One region of the Peribacillus sp. NPDC101481 genome, then DNA from elsewhere that is predicted to be linked to it. Evidence: a T-box and tRNA genes for the amino acid it is inferred to sense, from the RefSeq annotation. Region 1 holds a T-box; the other holds one or more tRNA genes.
The links. A T-box is a leader RNA that pairs with one kind of tRNA and senses whether it is charged. The one in region 1 lies ahead of serS (serine--tRNA ligase), so its partner is inferred to be a tRNA-Ser.
Positions count from the first base shown of each region.

Region 2: it has a tRNA-Ser gene. The T-box ahead of serS (serine--tRNA ligase) is inferred to sense a tRNA for this amino acid. The anticodon was not compared.

Region 1 is NZ_JBIWNJ010000011.1:7,216-12,499, forward strand. It holds gene serS (serine--tRNA ligase) at 38-1,315, opposite strand; T-box leader at 1,379-1,604, opposite strand; gene ACIROD_RS26125 (D-alanyl-D-alanine carboxypeptidase family protein) at 1,674-2,993, opposite strand; gene guaB (IMP dehydrogenase) at 3,167-4,630, opposite strand; gene ACIROD_RS26135 (YaaC family protein) at 4,742-5,284, shown strand, end outside.
Region 2 is NZ_JBIWNJ010000005.1:155,680-173,061, reverse strand. It holds tRNA gene ACIROD_RS24245 (tRNA-Lys) at 1-63, shown strand, start outside; tRNA gene ACIROD_RS24240 (tRNA-Leu) at 72-153, shown strand; tRNA gene ACIROD_RS24235 (tRNA-Gly) at 162-236, shown strand; tRNA gene ACIROD_RS24230 (tRNA-Leu) at 249-337, shown strand; tRNA gene ACIROD_RS24225 (tRNA-Arg) at 347-423, shown strand; tRNA gene ACIROD_RS24220 (tRNA-Pro) at 433-509, shown strand; tRNA gene ACIROD_RS24215 (tRNA-Ala) at 527-602, shown strand; tRNA gene ACIROD_RS24210 (tRNA-Met) at 631-707, shown strand; tRNA gene ACIROD_RS24205 (tRNA-Ile) at 718-794, shown strand; tRNA gene ACIROD_RS24200 (tRNA-Ser) at 815-907, shown strand; tRNA gene ACIROD_RS24195 (tRNA-Met) at 1,010-1,083, shown strand; tRNA gene ACIROD_RS24190 (tRNA-Asp) at 1,090-1,165, shown strand; tRNA gene ACIROD_RS24185 (tRNA-Phe) at 1,189-1,264, shown strand; tRNA gene ACIROD_RS24180 (tRNA-His) at 1,281-1,356, shown strand; tRNA gene ACIROD_RS24175 (tRNA-Gly) at 1,361-1,434, shown strand; tRNA gene ACIROD_RS24170 (tRNA-Ile) at 1,440-1,516, shown strand; tRNA gene ACIROD_RS24165 (tRNA-Asn) at 1,529-1,603, shown strand; tRNA gene ACIROD_RS24160 (tRNA-Ser) at 1,605-1,695, shown strand; tRNA gene ACIROD_RS24155 (tRNA-Glu) at 1,699-1,770, shown strand; gene ACIROD_RS24150 (TraR/DksA C4-type zinc finger protein) at 1,812-2,561, opposite strand; gene ACIROD_RS24145 (1,4-dihydroxy-2-naphthoate polyprenyltransferase) at 2,708-3,628, opposite strand; gene ACIROD_RS24140 (isochorismate synthase) at 3,928-5,337, shown strand; gene menD (2-succinyl-5-enolpyruvyl-6-hydroxy-3-cyclohexene-1-carboxylic-acid synthase) at 5,330-7,081, shown strand; gene menH (2-succinyl-6-hydroxy-2,4-cyclohexadiene-1-carboxylate synthase) at 7,078-7,899, shown strand; gene menB (1,4-dihydroxy-2-naphthoyl-CoA synthase) at 7,901-8,719, shown strand; gene ACIROD_RS24120 (o-succinylbenzoate--CoA ligase) at 8,806-10,287, shown strand; gene menC (o-succinylbenzoate synthase) at 10,284-11,387, shown strand; gene ACIROD_RS24110 (hypothetical protein) at 11,868-12,017, shown strand; gene ACIROD_RS24105 (response regulator) at 12,066-12,761, opposite strand; gene ACIROD_RS24100 (ATP-binding protein) at 12,754-14,364, opposite strand; gene ACIROD_RS24095 (DctP family TRAP transporter solute-binding subunit) at 14,505-15,569, shown strand; gene ACIROD_RS24090 (hypothetical protein) at 15,629-15,985, opposite strand; gene ACIROD_RS24085 (metal ABC transporter solute-binding protein, Zn/Mn family) at 16,220-17,158, opposite strand; gene yidD (membrane protein insertion efficiency factor YidD) at 17,280-17,382, opposite strand, start outside.

The DNA of each region.
Region 1 (5,284 bases):
AATCAGCCTCTTTAATCGGAAGCTGATTCCTTTTGACTTACGGTTTTATGACTTCCGCACCGCGCATATATGGACGTAATACTTCAGGAATGATAACACTGCCATCTTCCTGCTGATAATTTTCCAAAAGGGCTGCGACTGTACGGCCGATTGCCAAACCTGATCCATTTAGAGTATGGACGTGTTCCGGTTTGCCTTTTGCATCACGTCTGAAGCGGATATTTGCCCGTCTAGCCTGGAATGCTTCAAAGTTACTGCAAGAAGAAATTTCGCGGTACGTTCCATAGCTCGGGATCCAAACCTCGATATCATACTTTTTAGCAGCTGTGAAACCAAGATCTCCCGTACACATGCTTAGCACTCGGTATGGAAGACCTAGCAATTGAAGGACCTTTTCGGCATGCCCTGTAAGGTTTTCCAACTCTGCATAAGAATCTTCCGGCTTCACGAATTTCACTAGTTCAACTTTATTGAACTGGTGCTGACGAATTAACCCGCGTGTATCACGACCTGCAGATCCTGCCTCTGAACGGAAAGAAGCACTGTATGCCGCATAGCTTATCGGCAGATCGTCCATGCTCATGATTTCATCACGATGGAAGTTTGTCACCGGGACTTCAGCTGTAGGAATCAAGAAGTAATCATCACTTTCAATACGGAAAGCATCCTCTTCGAATTTTGGCAATTGACCTGTGCCAGTCATGCTTGCACGGTTAACCATATATGGTGGCAGCATTTCTTCATATCCATGTTCCTCAACATGAAGGTCTAACATAAAGCTAATTAATGCACGTTCTAATCGAGCACCAAGGCCCCTATAAAATACAAATCGGCTTCCGGTCACTTTTGCTGCCCGTTCAAAATCCAGGATACCTAGATCTCCGGCTACATCCCAGTGTGGTTTCGGTTCAAACTTGAATTCCGGTAGTTCTCCCCATTTACGGATTTCGACATTATCGTCTTCCGTCTCACCAACAGGCACACTTTCATGCGGAATGTTCGGAATGGAAAGAAGTAATGTTTCCAACTGGGCTTCCACTTCACGAAGTTCATCATCGAACCCTTTGATACGGTCACCAACTTCACGCATTTGGGCAATCAGCTGATCTGCATCTTTTTTTTCCCGTTTCAATACAGCCACTTGCTGTGAAACTTCATTTCTTTGGCTTTTCAACTTTTCCGTCTCAGCAATCAAAGCCCGACGCTTTACATCCAGTTCCTCGAATTTACCTAAATCGGTCAAATCTTCTCCTCTAAATTGCAATACACGCTTCACTTCTTCAAAATTATTTCTTACATATTTCAAATCCAACATTTTCAGTTCCTCCTTAATATTTTTATGTTTTATCAAAGAACGCAAAAAACTCCCGTCCCCTGAAGAAGGGACGAGAGTTAACCCGCGTTGCCACCCTAGTTGAAGGCCTATCTAAAACGCCTACCACTTATCACGATAACGGCTTTTAACCGAAAGTACTTACTGACCCAAAAGGGCTTTCCATACTCTGCTCCAGGAGGGATTCACAAAACTCTCACACCGATTTCCACCAGCCATCGGCTCTCTATAGAAAGAAATACTTGTTACTATTTCCTGTCAATGCTTTCTTATATAATCAGATTGTTTTCCATAATGTACTATAATTTTATACATTACGCAACCGTTTTATACGTGAAACTTAAAACCAGCCTTTAACAGTGGAAGCTACACTGCTCCATACGTCACCAAAGAATCCGCCAACCGCTCGCATTGATAGTACGAACCAGTTTGCCTTTTCAACAGATTCAGCAGCTACGACGTTAACCTTAACCTGATCTCCGTTGATGTACCCGTAATCTTCACCTTTTTTAGGAGTGACTGTGATGTAACCTAGCTTTTCACCTTTTTTGATTGGTGCAGTCAGCTTACCATCATCATTCAATTTGTTTTTATCGATCACTAAATCTGTTTTATAGTTGTCTTTCTCACCATTTTCAACAAGTAGCTCGATCGCTTTTTCAGATTGAATCTTAACGTCTTTTTCCTTGCCTTTCACTACAGAAAGTGTTTCTTTCCCTTTCACCTGGTAGTTGGCAGGAAGGACTTTTTCCTTTTTAAAGGTTGCATAAGCATAGTTCATAAGCTTAGTGCTATCCGCAAAACGTTCGTTTTTATTAGTGGACTTCATGACCACCGTGATATAGCGCTGACCGTCCTGGATAACCGTCCCTGTGTGTCCATATCCGGCAAAGTCAGTAGATCCCGTTTTTAGTCCATCTACGCCTTTATATTCAAATATCAGTCCAGGCAGCATCCAGTTGAAGTTCGGATATTCTTTTCCATCACGGAACTTCAATTTAGGGATGCTGGCGATTTTCAACACTTCCGGATAATCATTTATTAAACGATAAGCAAGAAGTGCAGTATCTTTTGCTGTCATGATATTTTCATCATCTTCATCACCTGAAGGAAATTGCCCTAATAAATCGCTGTTATTCAAGCCGCTGGCATTAACGAATTTATGTTTTTTCAAGCCTAATTCCTTCGCTTTTTCGTTCATTAACTTAACGAAGCTCTTTTCACTACCGGAAACTAGCTGTGCTAAAGCTACTGTTGCCGCATTTCCGGAATAGACGGCCATAGCTTGATATAGTTCCTTAACTGTATAATCTTCACCTTCCGTTAACCCGACATTCGACAAATTGGGTGCTTTTGAAAGGTCATGTACGTATTTATTTATTTTAACTTTTTGATCCCAACTGATTTTCCCATTTTCAATTGACTCCATTATGATGTACTCTGTCATCATTTTAGACATGGATGCAATCCCTAATACTTTATCGGCATTTTTTTCATACACGATTTGTCCTGTTTCACCATCAATGATGATGGCTGCCTCTGCTTTTAAACCTAAATTATCAGATTCAGCAACAGCTTCCCCCGGTTGATAGGCAAATTGCGACATAACAAGAACAAAAACAAAAGTGAAAATGAGGGTCATCTTGCTGATTTTTTTCAATTTCCAATACCTCCAACTTTTAAGCTAATCTCTATTACAAAGAAGAAACTTTATGTAATTCCCTTGACACCTTGTCTAGTTTATCACAGAAAAAATAAAAAAAATAGACAGAGTAATCGCAGACTCTGTCTATTTTAACAATAAATTTTAATGACGATTATATGTTAAATTCATTACATTGAGTAGTTCGGTGCTTCTTTTGTAATTTGGACGTCATGAGGATGGCTTTCCCTTAATCCGGCACCAGTCATTTTGACAAATTGAGAGTTTTCCCTCAACTCTTCCAATGTTGCTGTACCGCAATATCCCATACCTGAACGAATGCCGCCAATCAGCTGGAAAATGGTATCTGATAAAGGTCCTTTATATGGAAGGCGGCCTTCGATGCCTTCCGGTACGAATTTTTTGTTATCTTCTTGGAAGTAGCGATCTTTAGATCCCTTTTCCATTGCAGCAACAGAGCCCATACCCCGATACACTTTAAATCGGCGGCCTTGGAAAATTTCCGTTTCGCCTGGGCTTTCAGTTACACCGGCAAGCATACTGCCAAGCATTACTGCATGTCCGCCTGCAGCTAGGGCTTTAACGATATCACCAGAGTATTTGATTCCGCCATCAGCAATGATCGTTTTACCATGTTTTCTTGCTTCTGTCGCACAATCGAAGACTGCCGTGATTTGCGGAACACCTACACCAGCTACAACCCTTGTCGTACAGATTGACCCAGGTCCGATTCCCACTTTCACTACATCAGCTCCAGCTTCGATCAATGCTTTCGTACCTTCGGCTGTTGCCACATTACCGGCAATGATCGTCAATTCAGGATATGTCCCGCGGATTTCCTTCACCATTTCAAGGACGCCTTCTGAATGACCGTGAGCAGTATCAAGTACAATTGCATCGACATGGGATTTAACCAGCATTTCGACACGCTTCATTGTATCCTTGGTCACGCCGACTGCAGCACCTGCAAGTAATCTTCCTTGCTTATCTTTCGCCGAATTCGGGAACTCGATGACTTTCTCGATATCCTTGATCGTAATAAGTCCTTTAAGGACACCATTATCGTCCACAAGGGGAAGCTTTTCAATTTTGTATTTTTGAAGAATCTTCTCTGCTTGTTCCAAGTTAGTTCCCACTGGCGCTGTGACCAGATTCTCTACAGTCATGACACTGGAAATCTTCAAGGAAAAATCGGAAATAAATCGCAAATCACGGTTTGTAATGATACCCACAAGCTTTTGATCCTCTATATTGTTGACTACAGGAACACCTGAAATGCGATATTTACCCATTAAATGCTCTGCATCGAATACTTGGTGATCCGGCGTTAAGAAAAATGGATCGGTAATTACACCGCTTTCTGAACGTTTTACTTTATCCACCAGTTCAGCTTGTGCTTCAATGGACATATTTTTATGAATGATACCCAATCCGCCTTGACGAGCCATGGCAATTGCCATCTCAGCTTCCGTCACGGTATCCATTCCTGCGCTGATGATAGGAAGGTTGAGCCTTAAGTTTTCAGCTAAGTTGACTTGAAGGTTAACATCTTTCGGCAAAACCTCTGATTTCGCTGGAATTAATAGGACATCATCAAAGGTTAAACCTTCTTTTGCAAATTTATTTTCCCACATTATTTTCCCCTCCTGCTTAAAAATATTATTTGTAGGTTATCAATAGGACATACTACTGTCAAGAAGAGAAATAAAAGTTTGATTATTCTATTAATTCGGAGGATAGCTGCAATGCCTGAAAACAATGATAATTTCGATAAATATACACCTTTTTTTTCCGCATCTTCCTCACAACTTTTTTTACAAAAATGTTACACGCACGAAAAAATAGCAGAAGCGGAAATAAAAAGTTACGATAATTGTTATCCATTTATTTACCATCTTGAACATGCTAAAACTTATTATAATCAGGCTGCCATTGCACCACTTTCCATACAACCAATACTTACATTTTATGGATTCGCACAATTATTAAAGGCATGTCTGCTCACGATTGATCCTTACTATCCGGAATCAACTTCGATGCTTGCCCATGGGGTAACAACAAGAAAAAAGAAAAAACAACAATATGAATTTTTAAAGGACGAAGTGAAAACGCAAAAGAATGGACTTTTCACCTGCATTGCCGAGAAGTTATTTCACATCAAGCATCTGGAAGGTGAAAAGTTTTCCATGGGAACATTAATGAAGGAAATCCCAGATATGCAAAACTTTACATGGTCTGTTTCAAAGAAAAATTTCATCGCCATGTTACCATCTTTGAATGGCTTTCAA
Region 2 (17,382 bases), on a different contig from region 1:
AGTTGGTAGAGCATCTGACTTTTAATCAGAGGGTCGAAGGTTCGAATCCTTCATGGCTCACCATTTTATATGCGGGTGTGGCGGAATTGGCAGACGCACCAGACTTAGGATCTGGCGCCGCAAGGCGTGGGGGTTCAAGTCCCTTCACCCGCATCTTACATGCGGAAGTAGTTCAGTGGTAGAATACAACCTTGCCAAGGTTGGGGTCGCGGGTTCGAATCCCGTCTTCCGCTCCACTTTTCGTATGTGCCGGGGTGGCGGAACTGGCAGACGCACAGGACTTAAAATCCTGCGGTAGGTGACTACCGTACCGGTTCGATTCCGGTCCTCGGCACCATCTTAATATGCGCCCGTAGCTCAATTGGATAGAGCATCTGACTACGAATCAGAAGGTTGTAGGTTCGACTCCCGCCGGGCGCACCATGTTTATTGCGGGAAGTAGCTCAGCTTGGTAGAGCACTTGGTTTGGGACCAAGGGGTCGCAGGTTCGAATCCTGTCTTCCCGACCACGTGATTTTTAATGAATGGGGCCTTAGCTCAGCTGGGAGAGCGCCTGCCTTGCACGCAGGAGGTCAGCGGTTCGATCCCGCTAGGCTCCACCATTTTTCAATCAGATACTTATATTATATTGGCGGTGTAGCTCAGCTGGCTAGAGCGTACGGTTCATACCCGTGAGGTCGGGGGTTCGATCCCCTCCGCCGCTACCAATAAATATAAGGACCTTTAGCTCAGCTGGTTAGAGCAGACGGCTCATAACCGTCCGGTCGTAGGTTCGAGTCCTACAAGGTCCACCATATTCACTTTTTAATGCCGTGGAGGTATACCCAAGTTCGGCTGAAGGGATCGGTCTTGAAAACCGACAGGGGAGTCAAATCCCGCGGGGGTTCGAATCCCTCTACCTCCTCCATTTTTTTAAAAAGCAGCAAGTTGTTTTTAAACAACCTTACATAGAGGAAGCGAAAAAACTATATACACGAAAACTTGATGCAAATAGTTTCATTATTACCGTCGCGGGGTGGAGCAGTCCGGTAGCTCGTCGGGCTCATAACCCGAAGGTCGCAGGTTCAAATCCTGTCCCCGCAATTATTAGGTCCCGTGGTGTAGCGGTTAACATGCCTGCCTGTCACGCAGGAGATCGCGGGTTCGATTCCCGTCGGGACCGCCATTTTTTAAATTTAATACAAATGTGGCTCAGTAGCTCAGTCGGTAGAGCAAAGGACTGAAAATCCTTGTGTCGGCGGTTCGATTCCGTCCTGAGCCACCATATCTTTCATATTACGGCGGTTGTGGCGAAGTGGTTAACGCACCTGATTGTGGTTCAGGCATTCGTGGGTTCGATTCCCATCAGTCGCCCCATTTCGCGGGTGTAGTTTAGTGGTAAAACCTCAGCCTTCCAAGCTGATGATGAGGGTTCGATTCCCTTCACCCGCTCCAAATATGGGCCTATAGCTCAGCTGGTTAGAGCGCACGCCTGATAAGCGTGAGGTCGATGGTTCGAGTCCATTTAGGCCCACCATATTCATATTGTTCCGCAGTAGCTCAGTGGTAGAGCATTCGGCTGTTAACCGAACGGTCGTAGGTTCGAGTCCTACCTGCGGAGCCATGGGGAAGTACTCAAGAGGCTGAAGAGGCGCCCCTGCTAAGGGTGTAGGTCGCGCGAGCGGCGCGAGGGTTCAAATCCCTCCTTCTCCGCCATTTGGCCCGTTGGTCAAGCGGTTAAGACACCGCCCTTTCACGGCGGTAACACGGGTTCGAATCCCGTACGGGTCATAACAAAAAAGGAAGCATACATTCATGTATGCTTCTTTTTTTCATTTCTTTTCATTGATATAACTATCTTTTTGTTTATAAGGGATGTCCCCAAGCTGGGAATCGATATTTTCTTCTTCTAATGTATCTTCATATTCCTTTTGCTTCTTGTTCGGTATATCCACCCTGTTTTTTCCTTCGATGTCATTTGCTGCAAATCCTTCATAGTCTTCTGGAAATCCATCCGTTTCATCCTCGGTTTTATAAAGGTCATTATAATTGTCATGATCGCCGGTGTAATCAGATGGCGTTTCGGATGTACCGAATTTGGCGACTTCACCAAAGCTATCCTCTTTATCCACTACTTCATTTCCATGACGGTTTTCAAAATGATCACCCTTGGATGGAATCAATATATCCTCTTCCACTGGTCGCTCTTGTGTATTAGGAACTTCCGGGGCATGCTCGACACAGTAGAGGGTGCTTGGGATCGCTTCAAGCCTCTCGATGGGGATTTCCCTATTGCAGGTTTTACACTGGCCATACGAGCCTTCTTCCAATGCTTTTAATGCTTCCTCGATTTTCTCCATTTCTGATTGTGCATGCTCATCGAGTGCTTGATTCCGTTCCATCTCGAATAATTCGGTTCCTAGGTCAGCAGGATGATTATCATAAGATGATAATTCCCCTACGGATTCCGTCTGGCTTTTATCCAGAACGGATTGTTCATCATTTTGAATTCTTCTACTTAACTCATTTTTTTCTTGAAGCAGTTCATTTTTTAATTTTTGCGTTTGTTGTTTCGTTGCCATATCCGATTCACTCCTTCTAAAGTCCAAATCTCATTTTATATTGGTAAGATGGTTGTATTATCTATTACCCGAATTGGAGTATAGGAAAACAATATGCAACGGAAGATAGAAAAAAGGACTGAGCGGATGAGCTCAGTCCTCGGAGATTATATAAGATAGCTGATGAATAATCCAATGGCCATGAGTAAGCCAAAGAAGGTGTTCGTTTGGGCCGTGGCTTTCATTGCCGGGACCATCGTGATCGGCTGCGTTTTGCCTACGAAGCCTTTGATTGCGGCCATGGCCTTCGGTATGCTAAGGAAGGCAAGGAGAATCCACGCCGTTACGCTTCCGGTAAGGACTAGCCCAACAAGCCATAGATAAGAGAAGGCGAACATGATTGCCATGAATGTCAGGGCGTTTTTCCTGCCCATCACTACAGGCATCGTTTTGCGCCCATGAGCCTTATCTCCATCATGGTCACGTAGGTTATTGGATAAGTTGATCAGCCCAACCAAAATCCCACTTGGAATGGCAATTAAGATGGCTGTTGAAGAAACATCACCGGTTTGAATGAAATAGGCGATCAAGATTATCAAAAAGCCCATGAACAATCCAGAAAAAAGTTCCCCGAATGGTGTATATGAAATGGGCAGGGGACCGCCTGTATAAAGATAGCCGACAAGCATGCAAACCAGTCCTACTGCAGCAAGCCACCAAGATGATGCGGCACAGATATAGATTCCAATTATCAAGGCGATGGCATACATGCATAGGGCCAAGCTCATGATTAGTTTGGGGGTCATCCCATGACGGACGATCCCGCCGCCGATGCCTACGGATTCCTCCGTATCCAAGCCTCTCTTGAAATCGTAGTATTCATTGAATAAATTGGTTGCAGCTTGAATCAGGATACTGGCAATCATCATGGCAGCGAATAGTAACCAATTCACTCCATCTTCCAAAAGTGCAATCACAGTTCCAAGTAAGACTGGGACAAAAGCTGCGGTTAGTGTATGTGGACGTATTAACTCCCACCAAATCTTCCAGGTCCGTTTAAGGGGAAGTCCATCGTATTCTGTTTGCATTATTTCTCTCCTCAAAATCATTATTGGTTCTCTCGAAATTATAACAAATATTGAAATGTTGCACAAAAGGTTATCCTAATAAATGCAGGAAAAGTGGGTAAGGGCGATAACTGGAATTCCTGGATGATCCATTTCCAAAATCCAGGGTATTTCTCTACATTCGCTAAGATTCATATAATAAGGAAAAAAGCAGGAAAGAATCGTTCGGTAAAGGGGCGTTTTATTGACATGGGGTTCAAGTGAGGTGTATCTTTAAATAGGTTAAAAAGCTTTTAAAATGTACATTTGGGGGGATTTTTTTGGCTATCTCAGAGGAAACTGAACAGTTTCAGGGACTGGCTTCAGCTATACAAAAGGCGAAGGACTTGAATGATCAAGTTCTATTCAGTCATATTAAGAAGATTAAATGCAACAACCCCCTTTCATTTTATCAAGCTGGAAGAGAACGGTACGCGGGTGAACGCTTTTTCTGGGAGGACCCTGCAAAGGAAATAACCATCACCGGTTTAGGCAATGTTAAGAAACTCAAAGCGGCATCGAATGCCGAACGTTATAGAGAAGTCGAAAAGAGCTGGATCAAACTGCAGAATAATGCTGTCAAAACAGGAGTGACCGATGTAGAAGCGACAGGTCCTTTACTGTTTGGGGGCTTTTCTTTTGATTATGAAACTGACAGTACGCTCCTTTGGAATCAGTTCGGGGACAACCTTTTTTATATACCTGCCTTCATGCTGTCAATAGTGGGGAAACAAGCTTACTTAACGACAAACTTACTTTGTTCGCCTGATGATTCAGAAAAACTCTTCATAGATATGATAAATGAACGGGAAGCTTTCCTTTTCGAAAGCTTGGATGGCAATGGATTGGGTGCAAATTCCCTGGTTATGCAGAGGGAAGTCGAACCTGAGGAATGGAAGCGAACTGTCGCAGAGGCTGTTCAGGAAATCAAGACGACAGATCTCGACAAAATCGTTTTGGCAAGGGAGCTTCGACTTGGTTTTGAACGTTCCATCGATTCAGGGAAAGTGCTTGAACAATTGATTGCTGAGCAGCCATTGAGTTATATTTTCAGTTTGGAGGCTGGTGGTGACTGTTTTGTGGGTGCCACCCCTGAACGTTTGATTAAGAAACAGGGAAATGAAGTTTTTTCTACCTGTCTTGCTGGATCGATGGGACGAGGGAAAGATGAGCAGGAAGATGTTTGTCTTGGTGAAGAATTGCTTCATGATGAAAAGAATTTACAAGAACATCAATATGTCGTTTCGATGATATCCAATGCCTTTGATTCAGTATGCGAAAAGGTGGTGGTCCCGGCCCGACCGACACTTATGAAAAACCGTCATATCCAGCATTTGTACACACCGGTCCGGGGTATATCAAAGGAAGGTGTCACGATTTTTGAATTTGTCGAGAATCTCCACCCAACACCTGCTATGGGCGGACTTCCCAAAGAAAAGGCCGTTGTCCGAATTCGGGAAATGGAAGGTCTGGAACGTGGCTTTTATGCGGGTCCCTTAGGTTGGGTGGATACGTATGGAAACGGGGAATTCGCTGTTGGGATACGTTCTGCACTAATACAGAATAATGAGGCATCGCTCTTTGCCGGTTGCGGAGTAGTGGAAGATTCGACTCCCGAAAGTGAATACCGGGAAACGGGGATTAAATTCAATCCGATGTTAAGTGCTTTAGGAGGAAATCTTAATGAATGACCGAGATGCATTGACAGCTTATGCTGCTTCATTCGTCGATGAGCTGGCACAAAATAAGGTGAAGCATGTGGTGGTGAGCCCTGGTTCACGATCCACACCCCTGGCTTTGTTGCTGGTGGAACATCCTGATATTGAAATTCATATTAATGTGGATGAGCGTTCGGCTGCTTTTTTTGCCCTTGGTTTGGCTAAGGCCCTAAAAGAACCAGTCGGACTTCTTTGTACGTCAGGTACAGCCGCTGCAAACTATTACCCAGCCGTCATTGAGGCTTTCTATTCAAGAGTGCCGCTTATTGTACTTACCGCTGACCGCCCGCATGAATTGCGTGATGTCGGAGCCCCGCAGGCGATCGATCAGATACACCTTTACGGGAGACATGTAAAATGGTTTGTCGAAATGGCACTTCCTGAAAGCACGGATGGAATGATGCGGTATGCCAGAACTGTCGGTGCAAGGGCAGTGGCAACAGCTGCAGCTGAACCTGCAGGGCCTGTGCATTTGAATTTCCCACTTCGCGAACCACTGATTCCTGATTTGGAGCAAGCAAAGGAGTGCAGGCAAAATAAAATGACGCCTGCAGTGTTGATTGAAAGTGGAGAACTGTCACTGTCATCATCACAAATAGAAGCTGTTGCAACTACATTGTCACAAGCTAAGCAAGGTATGATTGTATGTGGCGAATTACCTCATCCAGAGATGAAGGAAGCCATCGTCGCATTAGCGGAAAAACTTGCTTTTCCGGTACTGGCTGATCCCCTTTCACAGTTAAGGAGCGGAAGTCATGACAAAGCCGTAATTATTGATTCTTATGATACGTTTCTACGCGATGAAACGGCAAAAGCGGCTTTCAGGCCGGAAGTGATCTTGCGATTCGGGGCAATGCCTGTTTCTAAACCGTTATTGTTATTCATGAAAAAACAAAAACAGGCAATCACTTTGGTCGTCGATGGCGGATCAGGCTGGCGCGAACCAGCCGGATTGGCAACGAATATGATTTACAGCGAAGAGAAAGATTTTTGTTTGCGAATTGCTGAAAGCATTACTCCCTCTCCTGATGATGAATGGCTTCGGTTATGGCAAACCGTCAACGGAGCGACGAAGGAGGCCTTAGCCTCCGTCAGAGATGAAGCGGAGTTAAGCGAAGGCAAGCTTTTCGCCCTGCTTGCTGATATGATGCCGTTGGAATCGACGTTATTTGTCGGGAATAGTATGCCCATACGCGATTTGGATACTTTCTTTTTGAATAATGGTAAAGGAATCAAAACCATTGCAAATCGTGGGGCGAATGGTATCGATGGTGTCGTTTCCACTGCGCTTGGCGTAAGCACGGTATCAAAAAATACAGTGCTGGCAATCGGGGATTTAAGCTTTTTCCATGATATGAATGGCTTGCTTGCGGCAAAACTTCAAAAACAAAATATCACGATATTGCTGGTTAATAATGATGGCGGCGGCATTTTCTCCTTCTTGCCGCAGGCGAATGAGAGGGAACATTTCGAAACGCTATTCGGTACGCCTCATGGGCTTGATTTTTCCCATACTGCCGAGCTTTATGGCGGTAAATACAACAAGGTCCAAAATTGGGATGAGCTAGAGAATGTATTTACAGAGTCATTCGAAATCCAAGGACTCAAAATCATTGAAGTTCCGACAGAAAGAGAGTCCAATCTACAAAAGCATCGAAATTTGTGGAGCTTTGTTTCCCAGGAAATAAAAATGGTGTTAGACGGGGAAATATCATGAATATTGTCAGCAAGGATGTCAATTATGCTGTTGAAATAACGGGAAATGGAGATCCTCTTGTACTTTTACATGGATTTACAGGAAATCGGGATACATGGAAATTCCTCATTCCGCTACTGAGTGACAGGTATACGTTAATCATGGTCGATATCATCGGACATGGTATGTCTGCGTCACCAGCCGATCATCGAAGGTATGAAATGGAGCGTGTCGCTGAGGATATTAAGTATATTTTGGATGTATTGCATTTCCCGAAAGCCCATATCCTTGGTTACTCGATGGGCGGAAGGCTCGGGTTGGGTTTTGCCTGTTTGTTTCCTGAGTATGTTGATACATTGATATTGGAGAGCGCTTCACCGGGCCTTTTAACAGAAGGGGAACGTGAAATCCGAAGGGAAAATGATCGGAAGCTTGCCGAAAGGATTCTTGAAAATGGCATGGAAGCGTTTGTGAATCAATGGGAAAACATCCCTCTGTTTGAAAGTCAAAAACGGTTGTCGGCCAAAACCAGGTCAGCCATTCGGGAGCAGCGGTTGGCAAATGACCCTGCCGGCCTTTCCAATAGCCTTCTTGGTATGGGGACCGGCAATCAGGCTTCATACTGGGAACAACTGCAAACCCTTGATTTCCCGGTGCTCCTTATAACCGGTGAACTCGACCATAAGTTTTGTCGAGTAGCGGACTCGATGAAAAAAAAGCTGAAGCGCGCCGAATGGAAAATAATAAATGATGCGGGACATGCGATTCATGTGGAAGTTGGAGAAAAGTTTGGTAAAATAATAAGTGAGTTTTTAAAGCGAAATAAAAGGAGGAATTAAGATGACGATTCAATGGGAAACGATACGTGAGTATGATGAGATTTTGTATGAAAAATATAACGGGATTGCGAAAGTGTCCATCAATCGACCACATGTACATAATGCATTCACACCAAAAACGACTGCTGAAATGATTGATGCATTCGCAAGGGCGCGTGATGATTCCAGCATCGGTGTCATTATTTTGACGGGTGTAGGCGGCAAAGCATTCTGTTCAGGCGGAGACCAAAAAGTACGTGGGAATGGCGGATATGTTGGTGAAGATAATATTCCACGTCTAAACGTTCTTGATTTACAACGCTTGATCCGTGTTATTCCAAAACCAGTCGTAGCCATGGTCGCAGGTTATGCAATTGGCGGCGGTAATGTCTTGAATGTGGTTTGTGACTTAACGATTGCTGCTGACAATGCAGTCTTCGGACAAACTGGACCGAATGTTGGAAGCTTTGATGCTGGTTATGGTTCTGGCTACCTTGCACGTATCGTCGGTCATAAAAAGGCACGTGAAATCTGGTACCTATGCCGTCAATACAATGCACAGGAAGCATTGGATATGGGATTGGTCAACACGGTCGTACCTTTAGACCAATTAGAAGCGGAAACGGTTAAATGGTGTGAGGAAATGCTTGAGAAGAGCCCAACGGCACTTCGTTTCTTGAAAGCGGCAATGAACGCTGATACTGATGGCCTTGCAGGTCTTCAACAATTGGCTGGTGACGCTACACTTTTATACTATACAACAGAAGAAGCAAAAGAAGGCCGCGATGCATTCAAAGAAAAACGCAATCCGGACTTTGGACAATTCCCTCGTTTCCCTTAATGAAACGCGTGAATCGATGAGACTGACAGCTTGGCGGAAAATCGCCGGGCTGTTTTCTATATCAAAATGGAAGAGGGTAAGCAGCAATGGCAGAAGAAAAGTTGCCGAACTGGCTGAAAAATCGGGCGCATCTTTCACCTGGGCGCCCGGCAATTGAGTTTGAAGGTCATACGTATAGCTTTCTTGAACTGCATACATTATCGGAGAAGATGGCTGGTAAGCTGGCAAGCATTGGTCTGGGCTCCGGTGATTCATGCGCGGTTTTGCTCCGTAACCATATTGATGGTGTTGTCGTTATACATGCACTATTTTATCTCGGTGTGAAGATTGTGATGCTGAATAATAAGTTAACGGCAAAAGAGCTGTCCTGGCAGATCGAGGATAGTGGGACTGCCTATTTGGTTTCAGAGGGTGCCTTCTCCGACAAACTTTCTGATATTAGTGAGGTTCTCCCGGAATTGAACCTTCATTTAATGGAGGAATTGCCGAATGAAGGCACGGCGGAAATACTTCAAGAGTTTTACCTTGAGGATACCGCTACAATCATGTATACATCAGGTACTACAGGAAATCCAAAGGGTGTGATCCAAACATTCGGTAACCATTGGTGGAGTGCAGTAGGGTCGGTTCTGAACCTTGGATTGCATGAGGAGGATTCTTGGTATTGTGCGGTTCCGATCTTTCATATTAGCGGTTTATCCATTCTGATGAAAAATGTGATTTATGGCATGAAAGTCGTTTTGGCGGAACGATTCAATGAACGGGAGGCGAACCGGAGCATTCAGGAAAATGGCGTGACGATCGTATCGGTCGTGACGGCGATGCTGAATAGGATGGTTCAGGAATTGAATGGAACAAGCTATCCAAAAACCTTTCGTTGTTTCCTGTTGGGCGGCGGCCCTGCACCCGTCCATTTACTTGAAGCCTGTAAGGAGAAAGGGATTCCCGTCTATCAATCATATGGGATGACCGAAACGTCTTCACAGATTGTGACGCTGGCACCGGAGTACAGCATGTCAAAAATCGGATCAGCTGGGAAGCCTTTGTTTCCTTCGCAGTTACGGATAGAGAAAGACGGCACTATGTGTGAACCGGGTGTAGTGGGTGAAATCGTGGTTTCAGGTCCGAATGTCACGAAAGGTTATTTTAATCGAATGGACGCTACACAGCAGGCGATTACCGATGGATGGCTTTATACCGGGGATCTTGGTTATCTTGATGAGGAAGGCTTTTTATATGTGCTTGACCGACGTTCGGATTTAATCATCTCCGGCGGTGAAAATGTCTATCCGGCCGAGATTGAAAACGTCCTCAGTATGCATCCTAATGTTTTCGAAGCGGGAGTGACAGGGACTGACGATGAAAAGTGGGGGCAGGTCCCGCTTGCTTTTGTCGTCTTGCATAAAGGTGCAGAGCTTGATGAGAGCGAACTGCTGGAATATTGCAGGGGATATTTAGCATCCTATAAGATTCCCAGGAACGTGATTCTTTGTAAGGAGCTTCCCCGTAATGGCGCAAGCAAGCTTCTGAGACGGGAACTGAAGAAGGAAATGGGGGAAGGGAAATGAAGTTATCCTCCATTTCCCTAAAGCTCATTAAGGCCCCTTTAAAACGGCCATTCAAGACGCATCTCGAAACGGTAAGCGATCGGGAAGTGATAATTGTAGAAGCCATGGATAAGGATGGGTTGATTGGATACGGTGAAGCTGTCCCTTTTACAAGTCCTTGGTATACCGAGGAAACGATCAAAACATGCTTTCATATATTGGATGGCTTCTTAATTCCGTTGACATTGGCCAGTCAGATCAAGCATCCTGATGAGCTGCCGAACTTATGGAGCGGAATCCGGCGGAATGCGATGGCGAAGTCAGCTTTAGAGCAGGCAATCCTCGATTTATATGCGAAGCAGAAAGGAGTCTACCTCGGACGGCTGTTTGGCGGCGAACGAAGTGAAGTGGCCGCTGGTGTAGTCGTTGCATCCAATGATATTGAAGATGCGATGCGCCAGATCGAGGATTTTTCCGGATCTGGTTACCAGCGTTATAAAATAAAAATCAATCCTCAAAATGATCTGGAGTTTTTAGCGGAAATCCGTCGGGCCTATCCTCATATCCCGCTCATGGCAGATGCCAATTCAGCGTACACTCTTGATGACATCACACACCTTCAGAAGCTTGATGCGTTTAAGCTGATGATGATTGAACAGCCGCTGGGACATGACGACATTGTCGAACATTCATTTTTGCAGAAACAGCTGCAGACACCCATTTGCCTTGATGAAAGCATAAATTCATTTCATGATGCCAAAAGTGCGCTGACGCTCCAGAGCTGTGGAGTGATCAACATTAAGATGGCTAAAGTCGGCGGCTGGATGGAAGCTGTAAGAATCCATGATTTATGCCTGGGAAATGATGTGCCAGTTTGGTGCGGCGGTATGATTGAATTTGGCATTTCACGTGCACATAATATTGCACTTGCCACATTAAAAGGATTCACGATTCCCGGGGATATATCATCTTCATCCCGTTATTGGGATGAAGATATAATATATCCTGAAGTACTTGTCGAAAATGGCATGATCCAAGTTCCCGATAAAGCTGGAATCGGTTTTGCCATCAATGAAAAGCGGCTAAAGGAATTGACTACATATAGTAAGTTGTACAAGTGAAAACATCAAAGGAGGTGCATTGCCCACCTCTTTTGACCAAATATTGATAATCCTTTAACTCCTCTCACTCCCCCTGTCTATATAACTCACCCAATTAAAATTTCCTTGGACGGAAACCCCACCCTTTTGGGAAATGATTTTAATAGGATACTAACAAATCAATTCATTGCTTTTCCTGTTAAAACTCTTACTAAATTGAAGAAATTTGCGACACTTCTGTCGAATAACTGGCTAGCCAAGATCACGCTGGATGCTTGATTCGATGAGGCTTGGCAGACAGTCAGTCTGCGGAAAGGGAACGAATGACTGAAATCAACCAGGAACTTTTTTTATTGTCCAGATTTTAGAAAAATCAGATAAATTGGCCGGATAGATCATATTTTTTTGGAAAATGGGGCTTTGTCTATTTTTTCTTTACTGGATTATTTTGTATAATGAAATTAAAAGAATAGCAACCAAGGGAAAGGGAGGGGAGAGTGTATGAAGAAAAAACCGTACCTTATTGCGGAGATTCTACTAAGAAGGGGCATGCCTGACTATGTCATAAAAGAAGTGACATCTTTGGAAGAGTGCGAACTGTTTCTTTTGAAGAGAAAATGGGGCCTATATGACCGGAAGACAGGTGCGTAAAGAATAAAAGTAAAAAAGGAACCATTTCAAGCCGGTCCCCATGCGTTTTTAAGGTTTTTGAAGCCGGTATCTATTGACTGGACGGCCTATGCTGCCATATTGTACGTCAAGCTGAAGGACTTCTTCGCCATGCAAGTATTCAAGATAGCGCCTTGCTGTAACTCTGGCGATTCCAATCCCATCAGCCACTTCTTCTGCAGATAGTGACCCAGGCTGGGTCTTAATGAACTTCGTCACTTGCTCAAGAGTCGCTCCATTCAATCCTTTGGGAACATCATATTTCGGACTCGCTACAGAATGTTTTTTATTTTGAAAGAGGATTCGGTCGAGTTGATTTTGAGAAATTTGATGGTCAGGTTCAACCTCCATCCGAAAAGCAAAATATTGCTCCAGCGTATGTTTTAGCCTATCAAATTTAAATGGCTTGATTAAATAGTCAAATGCCCCGTTCTGTATCATTTTTCTGATTGTTTTCTGATCATTTGCCGCTGAAATGATGATGACATCCACATCCATTTGCTCTTTTCTGATTTGATAAAGTGTATCAACCCCGTTTAAAGATGGCATGAAGATGTCCAAAATGACAAGGTCGGGTTTAGACTGCCTGATTTTTTCCAGACCTTCAAGCCCATTTGAAGCTGTATCAACGACTTTAAAGGCAGGCAGGCGCTCGATGAACTGTTTGTTGACCTCTTGGACCATTGGGTCATCTTCAATTAAAAGTACACGAATTTTGTTAGTCATTTTGGTTCTCCTCTATATCGTGCATCGGAAAAGAAAGAAAAAAGCTTGTTCCTTCGTCAGGGCGTGTCGTGAATTTCATTTCGCCGTTCGCTTTTTTTACAATTTGGTCTATTAGATAAAGACCAATTCCTGATCCTTCCGCACCTTTTGTTGTAAAACCATACTCGAATATATCTTTATGAATGTCCTTGGGAATGCCGGGTCCGTTATCCTCAAGCACGATTTGACAATGAAGTTCATCCTGGTAGATGGATAGATAAACCTGTTTTGTTTCCTCTGAACAATGCTTTAACGCTGCGAATGAGTTTTCGATCAGGTTTCCGATTATCAAAACAAAATCGTGATGATCCAAATCAGCGGGGAAGCGGTCCAATTTCGTGTGCTGGTCCATGATGAGCTTGATTCCGAGTTCCCTACCCAAGGAGATCTTACTTAATATCAGCCCCACTAAATTATCATCGTGAATGTGCTTCGTTAAAAACCTGGTCAATTCCTCTTGTTCTTCCGTAATCTGAAAAATGTAATGCAACGCTTCGTCAAGATTGCCTAGCTGGATCAATCCTGCTATCGTATGAAGTTTGTTCATATGTTCATGGTTTTGAACGCGCAGAGCCTCAACGAATGCTTTGACACTAGTCAACTCTTCAGCTAGCTTCGTCACATCGGTGCGATCCTGGAAAATGGCCACGGCACCAATCGTTTTTTCCGCAATCTTTATCGGTACCCGGTTGCTTACAATATTCCTGTTTTGAACGGAGATCTCCTGATTAAAGATGGGAGATGTCCGGTCAAGCACTTCCGGGAGACGGGTATCGTGTATAATATCATTGATATTCTTGCCTATGACCGCACCATTGATATTGAAAATTTGCTTAGCCTTTTCATTGAAAATCGTGATGGTCTGATTATTATCTATGGCGATGACCCCTTCATGCATGGCATTAAAAGCAGCTGTCCTTTCAACCAACATCCGTGAAATTTCATGGGGTTCAAGTTGGAAGGTCTCTTTTTTTATCCTTTTTGCCATGAGCCATGAGCCGCATACCCCGAATAGAAGTGTAAGGACCAGGATAATCGCGATTTCGCCTTTCAAGTCCTTGATTAATTCCGGTATGGTAGGCAAGATATTCCCAACCAGTACGACGCCGATTTGTTCTCTATCTTTATCAAGGATCGGCACAAAGGCGCGGACGGAAATGCCAAGTTCGCCAGCCGCCTTTGAAAGATACTCGTGCTCAGCGAACGCAGCACTTTCATCACTGCTTTCCGAAGGGGTCCCCAATTGGCTGTACACCGGATGGGAATAACGTATATGCTGATTGTTGAGCACAACTATATAATCTGCTTGATGGATTTTCCTTAAGTTTTCAATAATCGGATTGAGCTGTGTCCATCCTTTGGGCTCTCGGACCAATTTTTGTACTTCAGGGAGTTCGGCAATGGTATGGGCAGTTATCATGGATCGTTTGCCAATTTCATCTTCCCTGACCGAAACGATATTTCCGAATATAAAAATCCCGCCTATTAGTATCGAAAAAGCGACGATTACGAATGATAGCAGGGTGATTTTAATTTGAATGGGCATATGAAAGGATTTATCCATTGTTTTTCCTCCATTACTTCTATACTTTATAGTAACAGAATTTCTATCACTTTTCGCTATTTTTCGCGCATTGTATTACGACAGCAAAAAGCTGTGATAGAATAGTGATAATGTGAAGTGAGCGGTGAGGAGTTGTCGGAATGCGTGCGTTATGGGGGTACTTCTTATTAATTGGCTTGGGGCTGTTGATAGCCGTGTATATATCGTTTCAATCGTTCTTTACAAGCTTCGGTTTCAATTTGCCGAAGGATGAGGAGCAGGTCGGGATGAAGGATCAAATCGTGATCAAGTTCAGTCATGTCGTTGCCGAAAATACACCTAAAGGTCTTGCTGCGAACCGATTTGCCCAACTTGTCGATGAATATACCGATCATCGTGTCAAAATTGAAGTTTATCCTAATCAATCATTATATAGTGATCATGAAGAAATCGAAGCATTACAAGAAAACAAGGTGCAGATGATTGCACCGACTACATCTAAAATTACGAGCATATCAAAGAAGTGGATGCTATTGGACCTCCCTTACGTTTTTCCAACGGACGCTGCCTTGCAGGAAGCGTTGAATGGGGAAGTGGGGGAAGAGCTGCTAAAGCAGCTGAATACCATCGATATCGAGGGGCTCGCATTTTGGTCGAATAACTATAAACAGATCACAAGCAGTAAACCGATACGGCATCCAAGTGATTTTGCAGGAAAGAATTTTAGAATCATGCCAAGTGCAGTCCTGGAAACTCAATTCAAGCATTTTGGGGCTACAACTGCTGAGCTGCAGTTTAATGAAACATATAAAAGCCTTGAAATTAAAGAAACGGACAGCCAGGAAAATACGATTTCGAATATTTATTCCAAGAAAATATATGAGGTGCAAAATTATTTAACGATCAGTGACCACGGTTATTTAGGGTATGTCGTCATGATAAACAAGCCGTTTTGGAACAAGCTCCCTTTGGATATTCAGCAGCAAATCCAAAGGGCGATGGATGATACAACGAAATGGCTATGGATCAAATCAAATGAATTGAATCAGGAACAGCTTCGGGAAATCCAGCAAAAATCGAATATAGACATCTATACACTGTCAGATGAAGAAAAGAAAGAATGGATGAATGAGATGACTGTCATTTATCCGGATTTCGAATCAACGATTGGAACCGAATTGATGACGAAAATGGAAAAGATCCGTGAGAAGCATTTAAAGGAATAACTAACGTAAGGGAATCCCATAGAAAGGGGTTCCCTTCTTCTTTATAGTTCCCGATAGAATTACTCGTCTTGATTTTGTAAAAAATCCATCATCTCTTCATAATCATATGTTTTTAAAACCAAACCATTTTCATCAAACACGATGAATGCAGGTTCTTTCTTTAATTCAAGTTTTGGATATTGCTCATTCAATGACTTGTAAGATACTTCATTCGTAATTGGGCCCACATTGGTTATATTACTCTCTTCTAGTAAATCAAATGTAATTTCTTTTCCAACGGCTTGGAGCGAATACTTATGACCCTCACTAGGCAAAAGATTTGGATGAATTCTAGCGAAATCATCTTTTTCATCTGTGCAAGCAACTAGCATCGATAGGAGTAGAAACATTAAACTTCCAATTATGATCTTTTTCATATTCTCCCTCTCTAAGCTTAAATTTGATTGTTTCATAAATTGTAATAATTAAAGCTTATCATAGGTTGCTTAAGAACAGGAGGCTATCAGCAATCAATTTACTTTGTCAAGAACCGAAACTCCAACTCAAATAAGGGCAGGTGTTTTTGCCGAAAGCTGACAAAGAGAAAAGAACTCTTTATAGTACCGATGTACAAAAAGAAGCGGATCCAATGGAATCCGCTTCTTTCTCGTCTATTGCAATGCAGTTTGCAGTGTCTTGATGTTCTTTTCCATTAAACTAAAGTAATCTTCGCCGGCTTCAATATCTTTATCCGTCAACACTGAAAGATTATGGAGCTCAAGTGATTTCGCTCCCATTTCCTTTTGGATGATTTCGGTTAGTTTAGAACTGATATTCTGCTCAAAAATGACGTAGTTCAAGTCTTCTTCTTCAGCCATGGTTACGATTTTTCCCAGTTCCTTTTGAGAAGGTTCGTTTGAAGACGTAAGTCCTGTCACGCCAATTTGTTCTAATCCGTAGCGTTCCTCCCAATAACCATATGCAGAATGGGAAACGATGATCTTATTGGTACGGCCTGACTCGATCGTCGTCGAGAATTTTTCATCAAGTGCTTCAAGCTTTTCGGAAAGCTCATTGAATTGGCTGTTGAAATATTCTTCCTGTTCCGGCATTTTTTTCGTTAATTCGTCCTTGATGGTTTTAGCCATGTCAATGGAATAGATGGGATCTAACCACAAATGCGGATTAACGCCCCCATGGTCATGACCGTCTTCTTCATGAGCATGTTCGTCTTCATCTTCATCAAGGTGAACCGTTTCCCCCACCGCAATTGTGCTGACGCCTTCTTTGCTTAGAATAGGTTCAGCCTTGGTTACAAAGCCTTCAAGATTATAGCCAATATAGAAAAACAGGTCTGATTCAGCCATTTTCACAATATCCTTTTGAGAGGGTTCGAATGAATGTTCATCCGTTCCGGGAGGATAAACCGTTTCGACGTTTACGTACTCCCCGCCAATGGCCTCAGTGAAGTATTGTAAAGGGTAAACCGTCGTATAAATATCCAAGGCATCCTTGGTTTCTTCTTTACTCGATTCTCCCTTCGAGTTGCCGCAGGCTGACAGAAATACCGCAGTAACAAGGAAAAGCGAGAGCAATGCTCGAATTTTCATATGAAATGCTCCTTTATAATTCGTATTGATTACGATTTGAATTTTATGTGGTAAAAACGAAATGATTACGATTTGACTTCTGTATGATACAAAAGATTGCAAAAGAAAGCAAGGGTTTTTTCTATTGGTCCTCACTTTTTTCTTTTTTTTCGGGAACAAGGTCAATGCCGCCTGGATGAAACGGATGACATTTAAGAATCCGGATGAATGATAACCAGCTTCCT